Regions from separate parts of the Clostridium sp. CM027 genome, predicted to be linked through region 2. Evidence: predicted binding sites of a transcription regulator. Region 2 holds the regulator's gene; the other holds the start of a gene.

Evidence for each region. The regulator LexA, encoded in region 2, represses DNA repair genes until DNA is damaged. The targets are predictions, from matches to a motif close to CNAACANNTGTTNG.
Region 1: a site for LexA is predicted at 6,188-6,201, ahead of KTC92_RS06565 (DNA polymerase IV). Genes of this name have one in related genera too.

What each region holds. Positions count from the first base shown of each region.
Region 1 covers NZ_CP077725.1:1,359,002-1,367,354, forward strand. The annotation lists partial or broken gene KTC92_RS06525 (esterase/lipase family protein) at 1-80, opposite strand, end outside; gene KTC92_RS06530 (hypothetical protein) at 149-271, opposite strand; partial or broken gene KTC92_RS18655 (ATP-binding protein) at 375-494, opposite strand; gene KTC92_RS06540 (DUF2262 domain-containing protein) at 924-1,742, opposite strand; gene KTC92_RS06545 (DUF4303 domain-containing protein) at 1,810-2,430, opposite strand; gene KTC92_RS06550 (PhzF family isomerase) at 2,620-3,528, opposite strand; gene KTC92_RS06555 (signal peptidase II) at 3,688-4,218, opposite strand; gene KTC92_RS06560 (hypothetical protein) at 4,607-4,870, opposite strand; gene KTC92_RS06565 (DNA polymerase IV) at 4,886-6,142, opposite strand; gene KTC92_RS06570 (DUF523 domain-containing protein) at 6,487-6,903, shown strand; gene KTC92_RS06575 (hypothetical protein) at 7,183-7,623, shown strand; gene KTC92_RS06580 (ABC transporter permease) at 7,938-8,353, opposite strand, start outside.
Region 2 covers NZ_CP077725.1:770,835-779,187, forward strand. The annotation lists gene KTC92_RS03800 (tyrosine recombinase XerC) at 357-1,355, shown strand; gene KTC92_RS03805 (hypothetical protein) at 1,424-1,933, opposite strand; gene lexA (transcriptional repressor LexA) at 2,117-2,725, shown strand; gene KTC92_RS03815 (methionine gamma-lyase family protein) at 2,832-4,112, opposite strand; gene KTC92_RS03820 (ATP-binding protein) at 4,262-5,848, opposite strand; gene KTC92_RS03825 (hypothetical protein) at 5,838-7,013, opposite strand; gene KTC92_RS03830 (DUF1349 domain-containing protein) at 7,358-7,948, opposite strand; gene KTC92_RS03835 (alpha/beta fold hydrolase) at 8,265-8,353, opposite strand, start outside.

The sequences.
Region 1 (8,353 bases), 590 kb from region 2:
AGTACCTTATTGCTAAGATCTAAGCATATGATGCTTATTATTAGTATTGCTAAAGCAAACGTTATTATAAATACTATCATTTAAATCCACCCTTTAATTCTGCACATTCTTAATATAAAATGTTTTAAAATTCATGTATTAACATTACTTATATTGGTATTCCAAACAAAGAATCTTTTTCCATTGATTCATCACTAGGTTTGCTTTGTTTATTATAGTTATTTCTATTACTAACTTTCGGAAATTTTTTATGATTATTGCCTTTACTCATATGTCTTCTTTATGCCATCTTCTATAATTTTAAACAGATTTTCAAAATTAATAGGCTTACTGATATAATCATCCATACCAGCTTCTATACACTTAACTCTAGCGCCATCCATAAGCCTTACTAATTCTTTACTAATTTCAAGACCAAGACCAGTTCCTCCAAATTTTCTAGTATTTGAGTTATCTGCCTGTGTAAACGGCTTAAATAGTTGATTTAAATCCTCTTGACTAAGGTTTAAATTAAAATATATATATATGTCCTACCTTTAAAAATTCCTATAAGTACAAGAGTGGGAACTTTTTCGACATTAATTTACCATATCCTCCTAAAATACTCAATAAAATGCTTACAATATGCCCAAGTTCACTTTCCAAAATTAAAACCGGAATTCAAGAAACAGTGGTCGCATTATTTCATCCGGACTTGACCCTGCAGTAATATCTACCCATAAACTTCATCACACAGTTGACTACATTTCTGAACCTAACCAGACTTGGTGAAGAAATGTGTCTTGTCTAAGATTTGAAGATTTTCTTGATTTGAAAAATAGACTTGAGTACATCACATGACCTATTCGAAATACTCTCGAGCAAGGCAAACGACAACATTCTGTTATACGAGAACATTGTCCCTACTTCAATCATTTATTCCTCTATCCAGTAATATCTGCATCATTTGGCCCGTCAGTCAAATTGCCTGAAATTAAAATTGAATGTCCCCAGAATAAGTCACCATCATTGTGCCAAAATTCGAATTCACCATTTGGGTTTATAGTAATTTCTTCAAGTATTATACAATTTCTGAACTGCTCAGATGTTACCTTGTCCTCTTCTTCCTCAAGCCAACTTTCATTTTTGATTTTCAATAATTCATGTACAGCATATTTGCATACACGGTTATTCCATGTTACCTGATCTTCCCATAAGGTTTTTGCAACCTGTAGACCTAAATTTATGCCCTCTGGTTCATCTACCGACAAATTCAGTTTAATACTTTTCCCATTCCAGCTTATATCTCCTATATACCAATTAACTTGCCTATTAAAAGTAAATGTTCCTAAGATACTATCAATATAAATAATTGGTTTTTTAAGTTCCTCTAAATATACGTTTAATTCATTATCATTTGAAACAAATTCAATAAATCCTTCAAAAAGTGCATCAGATCTACCAAATACACTCTCCTCTATAACACGAGCATTAATTTTTATTATTGTCTCAGGCCTAATCATATTTCTAATATCATTCAGTTCCTCATGAGTAACTTTTCGTCTAATATGTAATGGTTCAGTCTTTAGATATTCCTTCACAACTCTCCATGCAACAAGTTTCACACCTAAAGTCCATAGCTTCTCACCACCTGTTCTTCCAGCACTAACTCCGTTTATATCCACTATACCTATAACCTCTGATATAGGACATGATCCAAGTTGTTCTAACAACTGTTTTTCACTTTTAGCCACGTCTTTCATTTTTTATCCTCCTAATTCTATAATTTCATTTACTTTTCTATGGGAGCACCTTATACCACAATTTACTTCAGGAAAAACCATCCTTATAATAAGCGATAAAATCCGGTGTTTTATTTAAATATTGAAAAACTGGCTTTAATCTATTTACTAAATTAATCCCAATCAACAAGAGTGCATTATCAAAGAAATCGCTTTTAAACGCTATTGCTTTACTAATATCTAAAATATGATGTTCATTATTAATACAATAATAAGCATCTAAAATCTCCTTAGATTCCTTAGATAAGATTTCTTCAAAAAACCTATATGAAAAATCAGCTGGGTTATATCTCAGTCCATCTAATCCTAAAGTCTGAACTTGTTTATAATTTGAGTCTTCTTTCACACTTATTTCTAGCGCTTCATTGGTATTAATTGATATCCCTATCCCTCCAACCTCAGTATCTATTTCTAATACAACAACATATACATCTCTGTTTTCTTTTTCTTTGCTAAACTCAATAATTTTCCTTTCGCAGTCTAAAAACAATAAATCTTCAATTTCTTTTTCATTAACTAGAAATACTTCTTTTCCTTTAATACTATCAAGCTCTTCAAAGGTCTTATTTGAATAGTAAACTTTGTATCCCTCACCAACTTTAGTTCTTTCACCATTAATTAATTGCTGTAGCCACGCACAATACTCCATATACACACCTCCCCGGTTTCATGAAAACTTATAAATATTTAATTATTTGTCACTATTTCATCAAAGTATCAATTAGTTTGTACCTTCTTTTTTGATCGGATTTTCAATCACGCTAAATCCACTCCCAGCATTTCATTTATCTATTAAACTTTATTCTATCTTATCTAAATTGGTTGTTATTTAAGATAGTCATTCCAATGATAATTCAGATTTAAATGCTATTATGGCATTTCCTGAAATTTTAATTTCTACAGGTTCTTTATTTTCTATCTTTACCTCAACGTCGATAATACCTGTTCTTTTTATAGCTTCACCTTGTTTAGCTTTGAATCTAAATAAAGAATTATTATGATTAACCAATTTGTGATGAACCAGATATGCACCCAAAGGACCATTTGCATTACCAGTTACAGGATCTTCATTAATGCCTATCGCAGGAGCAAACATTCTGCCATGTACTAAAATATCAGTATCTTGAGTATTAACTGTAAAAACGTAATATCCATTACACTTAATATCGTTGCTCAATTTAGAAAGGGCATCATAATTTGGTTTCATTTTATTTAAAGTTTCAATGTTTTTTATACCAATCATAACCTTAGAGTGACCTGTTGAAACTACCTGTATTGGATAATCTTCTAGTAAATCCTTATTACTTATATTCAACGCCAATGTAATATTTTTTATATTTATTCCATCAATAATCGATCCAAATTCAATCTTACCTTGTGTCATAATAATTTTATAGTCATCATTTTCTTTTACTATATCAACAGGTAAAATTCCAGCACCAGTTTTATGATAAACCCTAGAAGTAACAAGCCTGTTTTCAATTGCACGGGCATAGTGAGCCGCAATAGTTGCATGTCCACAAATTGGCACTTCATTTGTTGGAGTGAAAAACCGTATGTGAACATCATACTCATCATTATTTGAAGATAGAATAAATGCTGTTTCAGAATTATTAAGTTCCCTAGCTATTTTCTGCATTTCAGCTTCAGTTAATCCGTCAGCATTTGTTATTACTCCAGCTGGATTTCCAGAAAACTTCTCCTTAGTGAATGAGTCAATTTGGTATAAATTATATTTCCTTGTCATAATATCCCCCCTAAGGCAGTATCAATTTATATGACACAATCTGTCTATTTCGTCTGCTCTCTCAAGTAATTTTGCAATTGTTTATTACGAGATTTACGAACAATGTGACTTAACTACAATTGTTAATAATTCTTATTCTTTCAGTGATGTAATTTATGTTTATAATTTTCGTAGAATATATTCAGTAAAATCTTTTACTATATTATCATCAATTTGGTCTAAAACTTTGTTTTTTAAGAGCAATGTTAAGATTAGCAACCCAACAAAAATATTAATATATACATCTTTTAAGTCAAACGTGAAAAAACCATTTACTAATATGTAATCTAAACTACCGTTCCAAAAAATCTTGTCAATTAATGAACACATAGCACCAGAAAATATAAAAGCATACATGCTATTAATAGTTTTGTTAGTTCCAAATTGTTTATTTAAATATTGATAAAACAGATATATTAATATACTCATAATTGCCACTAGTGAAATATGTATATACTTACTGATACCTAATTGCAACATAGAATTAAACCATGAATAGTGCCTATTGAACATAGGCTCAAAGTATAGCAAATGAGGCAATATTGTAGATCTCTTGTCAAGAAAATTGTTGTTAATTACTATTTTAATAACCTGATCTATTGTTACTAAAATAAGCACTACTATATATGTCTTTTTGTTTTGAATTTTCATATTTATTCTGCACCACCTAATATAATTAATTTTTTTACATCTTTCACATTTAACTAGCGCTTATCGCTATATCTATCTGAGTATCTAGCAGGAACCGCATATTCAATTTCATATAAGAGGAATACCCAATCTGAAAATTTAATTTCATACCATTTGCCTCGCCGTATTATAGAATTTAGACGCAAAATATATTTTATATCATACCATGGTTACCATTAATTTCATATAATCATACATAATAAAACTACCTAACTGCCCAGGTGCCCTTCTATTTATTTCTCTCCTTAATGATTAAAATAACATATTAATCACAATTCATAATATGAGAAACTAATAAAATATAAAATGTGTACAGGCTATATTATTTCAGTAATTGATAGTCTGACATCTAAATTTTAAATAATATCCACCTACAAGTACCCATCTCATACTTTAGCTCATATAACTTTTCAGCTCCGTCAATTACACTCTGACACTTATAAATAATCATAATATTACCTGCCAATTTCTCAGTATCTTTTACTATAACCTTATCTATTTTTATAACTTGCATAGGTTCATCGCCTACTTGCATTCTAAACCTTATAGGCTTTATATCGCCTTTATTATCCGTGTATGAAACCATTTCTACAGGTAATGCTAAAACCTTCATTTATTATAAACCTCCTCAAAGTATTGCGCTCATTAATGGATAATCTTCCTCACCATCTGCCATTCCACCACACATACTATTTAATCCTGAATGAAGAAAACAAGACCGAACTACAGCTTTTGGCCCATATTTTAATCTTATTTTATCAACGGTATCATTTATCTTTTTATCTTTTTCATAATCAAAACTATCTAGTAACGAACACTGATAAAGCTCATTACTACAAAAGTCTGTGATATGTATCCCCAAGTGTCTTATTGGATTACCTTTCCAAACATTATCAAATAAATAGCATGCTATTTCATATATTTTGCGAGTAGAGTCAGTTGCTACATCTACTTTCTTTTGACGAGAATAAAATATTAAGTCGCTACCCCTGACGCTTATACTTATCACAGTACAACAATTGTGTGAATCTCTTAAACGCATGGAAACTGTTTCACACAAGGATAGTAATACTTTATGAGCCGTGTCTTTATCTTCCACATCAAAGGCTATTGTTGTAGAATTGCCTATACCCTTCACTTTAATATAATTGCTCTTGCGGACTTCTGAAAACTCGATGCCATTGGCGTAATTCCAAATAACTTGACCGTGACTCTTTAATTTATTCTTTAAAATATCTAAATTATAATTTGCTAATTCCCCAATAGTATTAATATTTAAATTGTGCAATTTAGGTGCTGTCGCTCTACCTACCATAAATAAATCTTCAACAGGTAATGGCCACATTTTATCTTTTATTTCATTTTGGAAAAGTGTGTGAATTCTATCTGGCTTCTTAAAATCTGAAGCTACCTTTGCAAGCAGTTTGTTATTTGATATCCCTATGTTCACTGTAAACCCAAGCTCATTCTTTATCCTCTCTTTTATAGTTTCAGCGAGTTTCAAATAGTCAGGATATAAATGTTCCATATTAGAAAAATCCAAAAAACTTTCATCAACTGAAAAACGCTGAATAATTGGAGTGTATTCTAAAAATATTTGATGCATAGCCTCGCTACATTTCATATATAATGAATATCTTGGAGGTACAATTATTATTCCAGGACACTTAGCCCTAGCACTATATAAAGTCTCGCCTGTGTGAATATCAAATTTTTTAGCAGGCATTGATTTAGTTAAAACAATTCCATGCCTGCTTTCTTCATCTCCGCCTACTACAGATGGTACTGTTCTAAGATCTAACTGCTCACCTTGTTGAAGTCTATACGCAGCTTCCCATGAGAGATAGGCACTATTTGCGTCAATATGAAATATTAATTTACTCATAGTATAAATCATCTTCCTTTTTATTAATCTTAATTTACTCATATTAGAACATCAGTTCGTTATATTTATTATATACTACTTGCTTACTTTTTAAAAGCAAATTTGGGGTAGCATACGCAAAAATATTATTTCGTAGTTAATGAAAATTTCAGATTATTTTTATAATCTCAAGTTTTTATGTAACCATTTAATATTTGGTTAAAATCATACATTCTTTTTAATATCCAATTTACGGTAATAATAGTATAATTAAATAATTGTATTTGTCGCAACAGTCGATTATTGTGAAGTAAACATTATTTATATAACGCGTGGATAAATCCGAATTGTTGGGAGAGATGTACATGAATATTTTAGTAAGTGCCTGTGTAATAGGCCAAAACTGCAAATATAATGGCGGAAATAATTTGAATAGAAGTGTAGTTGAATTTATACAAAGACATACTGTGATTGAAATATGTCCTGAACTGCTGACAGGTATGAAATGCCCAAGGGCATGTGCTGAGATAGTAAACGGCATTGTAATGTCTGAGAATGGTGAGAATGTAGATGCAGAATATCGCAAAGGAGTAGAACTTGCAATGGAGAAAATTAAGGGACAAAAGATAGATTTAGCAATATTACAGTCAAGAAGTCCTACTTGTGGTGTAAATACTATCTATGATGGGTCTTTTAGTGGTACTTTAATTGAGGGGCATGGTTTATTTACTGAAGCCATCATTGAAAAAGGTATTAGGGTAGTAGACTCCGAAAATTTTTAAGTTTACTCAATTCGTAAGTTACTACTTATCGAAATGATACAGGTTATGAGCACAACCTTAGCTAACAATTTGTTTTTATTCATTTAATATTCCCCCTATTGGATATGTTGCATTCGCATTATAACATACATAAATTAAAAATTATGCCGAAATATAGCTAGTGTTTATAAAAATAGGGTATTTGTGACAACTTGCATAACTCAATGGTACAATATTCCTATGAGTTGCGTCAGATTAATAAAAAATTATGTACCAAATAAGATTTTAATGGAGGGTAAAATGATAAATGCTAATGAATCCAAAGAAGTATTAATTAATATGTTAAGTGAATCAAATTTTGATTTTAATAATCCAAATTCTAAATTGGCATTGGAAATTTTTAAAAAGTTTTTTAGTATCAAAGTTGATTGTGCTGATGATGGTCTGTTGTTTCAATGTGGAGTAGAAGAAGTTAAAGGTGAAGCCTTATTTTATTCGGAGTTTGTTAGACAATTTACTTTTGAGTTAGATGATGGAGAATATAACGGTATGGAGCAATTAAGACTTACAATATACTTTAAACCCAATGCTAAATTACAAGGGTTAGATACAAATTTATGGGAATACGACTGCAACTCTGTAGAAGAATTTTTTAACAAAGTTGAAAATATGGATAATTTTAAAATACCTTTTGAGAAATATGTACCATTGAAATGTGAAGTTGAACAGAGCGGAGTTTAAGTACTAATTATTTAATATCAGAAGGTCAAGGCATATTTAATATAAAAGCAAAGGATAGATTGGAGTTTAATACTTTAATGGTATAATTTTTCTACGGATTAAGTCGCAACTCTAATCTATTATGAAGAAAGTAGGGTTACAAATTTATGTTATATAATATAGTAGGAGCAATTTTTACTATTCTAGCAATTGGGGGAGGAATTTATACCTTAAATAATAAAAACTAACGCCTTTTTATCAGCGTCAGTCATATCAGAACATATAGGTTTATCTTTATTACTTTGCTTAGCTAATACTCATTGCTCATATTATTACTAACTCCATATATCAGCCTCTTTACTTTTTGAGCGATTAATTGTTGAAAAATCCACCCTTGAGAAAACATAGGTTGATAATAGTAAAAACACGATCCCAAAAATGATTACAATCGCCATGCTAATAAGAGGCGTAATTACAAAATCCCCTATTTTAAAAGCAAGCTGTTCCGCAACCATTTGATCGGTTGTTAAAGACGTCTTTTCCAGTATTATAGTTCTAAAAAATGCTGTTGTATATGTCATTGGATTGAGATAAGCAACATATTGCATTGTTTTTGGTAACATTGAAAGCGGAATATATGCGCCACAAAGGAATGTCATCGGCATTGTTATCGCCGTTATTACAATTTGAAAAGTTTGTGAATTTTTAACCAGAGCTGCTAAAAACAATCCTAACCCCGAAAACACAAGTC
Region 2 (8,353 bases):
TATAAAAAGCTATCAGTGATGCAAACAAAACTGATAGCTTTTTTAGTTTAACGACATTTTAGAAGGAAAGTCTCCCAATTCTATAAGTAAGAGTTACATAACCTAACAAATAGAAAATTTCAGTGGTAGTATAAATCTCCTTTTGAAGTCGGTAATATTGTAGCTCCACAGGCCATGATTTCACTATAACTTTCGAAGAATAAAATTCAAATTGCATGTGGAAATAATAAAAATAATAAAAACATTTGTTTATTTTTATTATTTTAGAAAAATCAGGATTTTGCTCCCCCTCTTGTAGTATAATAATGTCGTGAAATGTAAGTTTCACGACATTATAATGATTTTTGGAGGTACTTATGAAATCGAATATAAATACTATTTATAACAATGAACTCCCACCGTTTCTAAATGATTATCTGAATTATTTATCTACTATTAAAGGATGTTCTAGTTCTACTGTTGTTGCTTATACTGCTGATTTATCATTGCTATTAAAGTTCTTAAAAATATACAAAGGTCTAGTCTCTTCAGAAAATGCTCTGCCTCTTGAGAACATTATAATTAGTGACCTAACTTTAGATACATTAAAAACTCTTACATTGCAGGATTTATATGCCTATATCTCCTATCTTGGGAAATATAGGGCTAATGGTAACTACGCTAAAGCAAGAAAAATTGCATCTATAAAGTCCCTATTCAAGTATTTAACCACTAAGGCTAAAGTGCTAACTATAGACCCGACAATAGATTTAGAGTCACCAAAACTTGGTAAAAGAAGTCCTGTTTTTTTAACATTAAGTGAAAGTAAGGCACTACTAGACGCTACAAGCTCTAGAGATAAGCATTCTATTCGCGACCATAGTATTATTACATTATTCTTAAATTGTGGTATCAGGCTGTCAGAACTTTGTAGTATAAACATATCCGATTTTAAAGATGATACATTATCTATTATTGGGAAAGGAAATAAAGAACGAACCATTTATTTGAATAAAGCTTCATTGAAATCAATTTATAAATATTTGCCTATTAGAAATATGAACATAGATAAAATTCATTCTGAAGATAAGGATGCCCTTTTTATAAGTGGTAAATATGGAAGAATTAATAAACGCACTGTGGAGAGAATTGTAAAAAAATATATAGGTAATGCTGGACTTAATAAAGATAAGTATACTCCTCATAAATTAAGGCATACATCTGCTACTCTTATGTATAAATATGGAAATGTAGACATTAGAAGTCTACAAGAAATATTAGGCCATGAAAATATATCTACCACCCAAATATATACTCATGTAGATAATGATAAATTAAGAAATGCGGTTAAGTCAAATCCACTTTCTGATGAATAAAAAAAAGTATATATTACGCGTATTGCAATACGGTTAATGCATTATGCGTAATATATACTTTCTAATACTTATATTTTTTTTAGTCTTATAAGTCCAGGAAATTCTTCTTGAAGTAATCCTGAGTTATCATCTTCATTTTCAAGTAGCTCTTTTGCCCCGTCTATGTCATCTATAAATTCCCAAACCTCATTGTTTTCAGGTATGAACTCATCTTTATGTAGTTTTAAAAATTCATCGCTGGCTACCACTGAGTCATAATCTTCAAGTTTTGGTAGTTCATCATTTTCATTTTCATCATTATCTACTTCTTCCGCTAAATTAATTTCAGACCTGTCACAAATATTTTCGTCTACCTCTTCTACCCCTTCAATCTCATTATCCTCAAAAACTTCATCAATTTTTATAGCTTTTACATCGTAACCTTCCATTTCTAAGCATTTACCGCAATTATTACATTTCTTATTTGAATTTAATTCACAGACTTCACATTCTCCACAACTATTACAAATTTTCTTATTATTAAATATACAATTTTTAGACATACAACACTCCAATCTATTTATTTCAAATACTTTCATAATAGACTATTATAGCAAATATATTTTCAATAATCAAACACTAACACCCCTTAATAATGACTTATGTATTCATACATAATAATATATAATTTTTTATTTTTATTAATAACTATAAAACAGAACGTAAGTTTGATGTTATTACATTTATATGGTATAATTATACTATGAATGGGAGGCGTTTACATGTTAACTGAAAAAAAAGATAAGCAAAGTGAAATATATAACTTTATAAAGAAACAGGTACAACTAAAAGGATATCCACCTTCAGTCAGAGAAATATGTGATGGCGTAGGATTAAGATCTACTTCGACTGTTCATGGGCATTTAGCAAGACTAGAAAAAAAAGGATTTATCCGTAGAGACCCTACCAAGCCTCGTGCAATTGAATTAATAAAGGATTCTGTCATAAGAAAAGAACTTATAGATATACCTATTATAGGGAAAATCACTGCTGGCAAACCAATACTCGCAGTTGAAAATGTTGAAGATACATTTACACTTCCTTTAAATTTCACTAAAACCAATAATGAACTATTTATGCTTAAAGTTTCTGGTAGCAGCATGATTGAAGCAGGAATATTGGATAAAGACCTTGCTATAATTGAGAAAATCAATACCGCTAAAAATGGCGATATAGTTGTAGCTCTTATTGATAATGAAGCAACTATTAAAAGATTTTTCAAGGAAAAAGATCATATAAGGCTTCAGCCTGAAAATTCAACTATGTCCCCTATCATAGTTGATGACTGTGTAATTTTAGGTGTACTTGTTGGTATTTACAGAAAGTATTAAATATCCACCTTTAAAGATTTTATGTAACAAAAAAGTCCTGCAATGAATATATCAATTGCAGGATTTTTTTATTCTATTATTAAGTCATAAATATTTACTTTCTAGTTCAAATAACTCTTGAAAGTGCTATTAGTATTCCAATTTTAGCATGATCAAACGTTAATCCACCCTGTAAATATGCTATATAAGGCTCTCTTATTGGAGCGTCTGCAGATAATTCTATAGATGCTCCCTGAATAAATGCACCTGCTGCCATTATAACCTTATCTTCATATCCTGGCATGTCCCACGGTTCACATTGAACAAAAGAATCAATGGGAGACCCCTCTTGTATACCCCTACAGAAATTAATTAACTTTTCCTTATCATTAAATTTAATTGCTTGAATTATATCACTTCTTTTATCAGTATACTTAGGAAGAACTTCAAAACCTGCAAGTTCCATAATTCTTGCACAGAAAATAGCGCCCTTCAATGCTTCCATAGCTATATGTGGTGCTATGAATAGTCCTTGATATAAAGAACGCATAACTCCAAACGTAGAACCACATTCCCCTCCTATTCCAGGAGTTGTTAGTCTGTAAGAAGCTTGTCGTACATATTCTTCTTTACCTGCAATATATCCACCTGTAGGTGCAATTCCACCACCAATATTTTTTATGAGGGATCCAGCAACTATATCTGCTCCTACATCTGTAGGCTCCGTAACATCAATAAATTCACCATAACAATTATCTACAAAACAAATAACCTTTGGATTTATAGCTTTTGCAGCGCTTATAATATCATCTATTTCAGAAATTAATAATGCTTTTCTCCAGCCATATCCAGTAGATCTTTGAATATGAATTAGCTTTATTGACTTATCTTCAATCAGTGTCTTTTTCATTAAATCAATATCAACTTTAGAGTTATCGTTTAATTCTAATTGTTTATATTTTACACCATAATCTTTTAATGAGCCTATATCCTCCTTAGCATTTATACCTATTATATTAAGAAGTGTATCATAAGGTGTTCCGCATACCGATATCATGGTATCATTAGGTCTTAAATTACCAAATAAGGACGCTCCAATTGCATGTGTTCCATTTACGAAATGCGGCCGAACGAGTGCACTCTCACAATTGAAAATTCTTGCATATACTTTATCTAATGAATCTCTCCCAATATCGCCATAACCGTATCCAGATGAATTTGTAAAATGGCATTCGCTAATTCGTTCATCTTGTAGTGCGGTCAAAACCTTAAGTTGATTAAACTCTCTTATTTCATCAAGAATTTTAAACTCATCTTGTACATCTTGTATTGCTATATCATAGAGTTTTAGCGTTTTTGAACTTATTTTATACTTCTTTTGAAGGTATACTTTTGTTATGTCTATCATGATTCCAGGTCCCCTTTTTATTATGTATATATTATGTGTTTTAAACTTTAACTACCGTAATAATAGTAACATAAATAATACCGATGTAGAATAGTTTTATTTATATATCAATCATATTAGTATGTATTTAATTGTCTCTTTCTTTACTATTACAGCACCGCAGGTGATGATTTAACTTTTTCAATAATCTCTTCAACAGTTTCCTCTAATTCTTTTCCAACTTTTTTATACTCAATTTCAAATTTTTCATTTTGATTTTTCATAAAATACATTAACGCATAATAAGTAGGCTTAAATTTATCCTTTAGCTTAAATTCAGCTTCATTAAACATTTTAAATAAGGAATTGTATTGTTTTTTAGCCATTAGAAAAATTAAATATTCATTAATAGATTTATTATATTTATCTGTATTATTAGCTGATCTTAAAAATAAGCGAGCTTTTTCTAAGGATTCTTCTATTCGATCATTAGAAAGTAAGGTTTCAGATAAAACATAAATGGTATTAAAATCATTTTCATTTTTTTCATTTTTTTCATTTTTTTCACTTTTGTTAATTAGGTCCTCTTTATTGCACCAGCTTTCAAAAAAACCCACAAGCCATTTCACCTGCTGTTTTTCTTTTTCTCCCCCAAACCTCATCATATACCATATGTTAAAAAATCGTTCTTTTATTTTGTACATATAATTTTTCTTATTTACAGGTGTTTTATTTATTACTCCGTTTTTTTCTAATTGATTTAACTGAGCGGATACTTCTTTACTTTGCATTCTTATTTTATCTGCTATTTCTTTTGTGGTTATGGCATCAAAGCGTAAAGCTATAACATCAACAATTTCCTGTTGCACTGGAGATAACCTATCCATTGTATGTTTATAAAGAGGTGTTACTCTATCTAGTAATGTATCTAATTGTTTAAATACGGGTCCGTTGTCAACATTTAAAATATCGAAAAGTAATGCCATGATTCTTGGCACCCCACCTGTTAACCGCCTTAAAGCTTCTATTTTCCCACTGTTACTTTTAAGTATCTCATTTATACCCTTCTTATTAAAAATTCCACCTAACTTTTCAAAAAATTCCACAGTTTCTTCTGAATTTAATCCTTCTAATTTTATCAGATTAAAGAAGTTATAGAAGGGATTACTATAATCAAAAGTAAATTCTAAAACTTCTGAAGATGCTCCTATAATTCGAATTTCAGCAGAGGTTAATAGAATTTCTCTAAGTTTTTGCTGCTCATAGATTTTAAACTTCTTTAGAATACCGAAAGTATCATCTATTAATAGTATTAATTTTTTATTTTTTTCTTTAAGTTTTTGCTCAAGTATTTTAAAGCATATATCTTCGTAGTCTTCTACCTCTGCATATTTATCCATTTCATCATAAAGCCCTACAAACTCATCATTTTCCATTTCAAGATTCGCAGCCGTTACCTCCCAAAGTTTAAACAGTCTCCGTATACTGTATTGCTCCTCAGGAAATATAACAGGGATAAACTTTGCTTTTAGCTGCTTATCTCCTTTTATTTCAAAGTATATTCTTTTTAATAAAGTTGTTTTACCATATCCTCTTTGACCTTCTATGATATAATGCTGCTCTGGATATTTCATGTCAGAATTTTTTATATCTTTAAAAATCTTTTGAAATTCTTTTTTCCTTATTACAAATCTATCAACTAATTCTTGATGCGATAAATTATTGGGATTATAAAAACTTAAAGTACTAGTTTGCATTTTTTTTACACCACCACATTCTTAATATAGGAGAGGTAAATGTATATAATTTTTCCTCCTCATCATTATTTATATATCCATCATCAATAATAGTATTTAAGAGATCTTTATATGTTTCGCAAAGATTATATTTTACAGCTAAATCATATATTTCGTTATAAGTTATCTTCTTAGCTTCTGTTATAGCTATTATGTTTAATACTTCTATAATAAACTTATAGTCATTATTTTTGTACACCTTAAGCCTCTCATGCCAACTGCTAAATTTATTATTTTCCTCTATCATCCGTTTAATTGCTATATCAACCGATTTATTATATATAGAGCATATTTGATCTTCATCATAAATATCCTGAATTTTATCCATAGCAAGTTGAATATAAAAAGGAATCAACCACTTAATTTCATGTAGCATATGATTTATAGTAGCGGTATCCATTGTGAAATCAAGCCCTTTAAGTAGTTCATTTATAAGACTTTTCCCCTCTGATTCACTTAGTGGAGTGACTTTTAAAATATCTAGATCATTTATAAACTTTGAAGAGTCCATTCGTCTTGCAATACCCTCGAGGCTTATGGACCCTGTATATATGAATTGAAATTTATTATTTATATCACTATTTTGTCTTAATGCTCTATTACTTTGAAGAAGATGAACTGCATATGTAGTGCCTTCATTTTGTTGAATATTTTCTATCGTTTGAGCAAATTCATCTATCATTATAATTAATTTGTGCCCTTCTAAATCAATAGATCTCATAATTTCTATAAACTTTTCATAATAATTAAGTTCAATAGTCTTAGTAAACTTAACAGTGTCTATGCCTACTTCGTCAATACTTTTAAAAATGGTTTTAGCTAAATCTTTAATTGAATTTATTACTTTGTCTCTTTTCTTTATTGAATCGCAATTTAAAATGGCCTTTACAATTTCCTTATAATACTTATTTTCGTTGTAAACAGACTCCGTAATTACATAGATTATATAATATTTATCCCTTGGGTTATCTTCTATATACCTCATTAAAGATGTTTTCCCAACCCTTCTTGGAGCTGAAATTATAATACTACTAGCTGAATCGATTTTTCTCCATAATTTATTTATTAAAATAGGTCTTTTAAAAAAATTTTCACCTCGTGCAGCTTGCCCTGTTGTAATTTTCATAATTAGCACCTCCGCAATTACTTATATTTACAATTATATCTAACAAAAAATATTTTGTCAAGCATTCTAACAAAATATTTTTTGTCAAAGTCAAACCCCTTATTCACTTTTTTTACAATTACTAAACAATTTAAGAAACATGTAACCTAACTACTTAAAATAATATCTGAGGATTACTATAGCAAATAAAACTTCCTATTAATAATATCAATCCTAAAATTCTAATAATTAAGATAGTTTTTTTAATCCCTAATTTACTAAATGTTTCTGGTGTTCCAAATGGGAATACAATAATACAGCACTTAATATCATAACGCCTACACATATGTTATTTTCTCATTTTATTATTTATGCTCTTTCCATAAACAATCCCCTATCTTCATTTCAGTAAAAACAGCCTTAAAAGAATTTTTACTTGGTGAACATGCAAGTAACCCAATATTAATTTCTTTTTCACCTTCAAACAAGTGGAAAATCCGCATCTGTTTGAAATTTACACCATCAAAGGAATTTTCAAGACAATAATCACTCTCTCGTCTGCTTAATCTATACCACATACAATTTACAAATGCTCCAATATCCGTAGTTGCCCAATCAGAATATCCATGATTTGTTACCACACTTCCAAGCCATGCAGTATTATTGTCATGAAATTCTATTCCTGCCTTTACCCAATTTTCACTGTTTTGATAAATTGCAACTCCACATTGGTCAAACAATGCTGTACTATTAAACTCTGCCTTTACTGTAAATGAAAAATATCTTTCATCTGTTGTAATATAAAGAACATGAGCATTATCATTTCTAAATCCATAATAAGTTCTTTGCCAAAAATCAGTGTTAGGGTCTGTTATAATTTCAACTCTATCTCTTCCAATTACATAATTTCGAGGTTTAAAAAACCATTTTTCTTCTTTATCACTAATTTCAAACATCTTAATCCTCCCCCAATTCAAATAACTTTTAATACATAATAAAATACAACTGCGTCGTAACTAATGTAATATTATCATAATTTACCACACTTTGGAACAATTTCCTCATAAATAAAGACCATACATTGTTTATATATACGCAACACTAAAATCAATTGTCCAAGCCATTTATATGTGAATTAGTATAGATAAACAAGCAATGTTGGCGCTACTACGATAATAATAGGGACGACTCATAGTCCCCACTTCATTGATATATCAATAATGTGGAGACTCAGTACAAGAAACGGAAAACAGTCCCATTTCAATAACTCTGTTACTTTATCTTTGTTTCCTTCAATATCAAATTTATCATCAAATCAACAAACTTGTCTGGTTCGTTTCTCCATGGATCGTGCCCTGAGT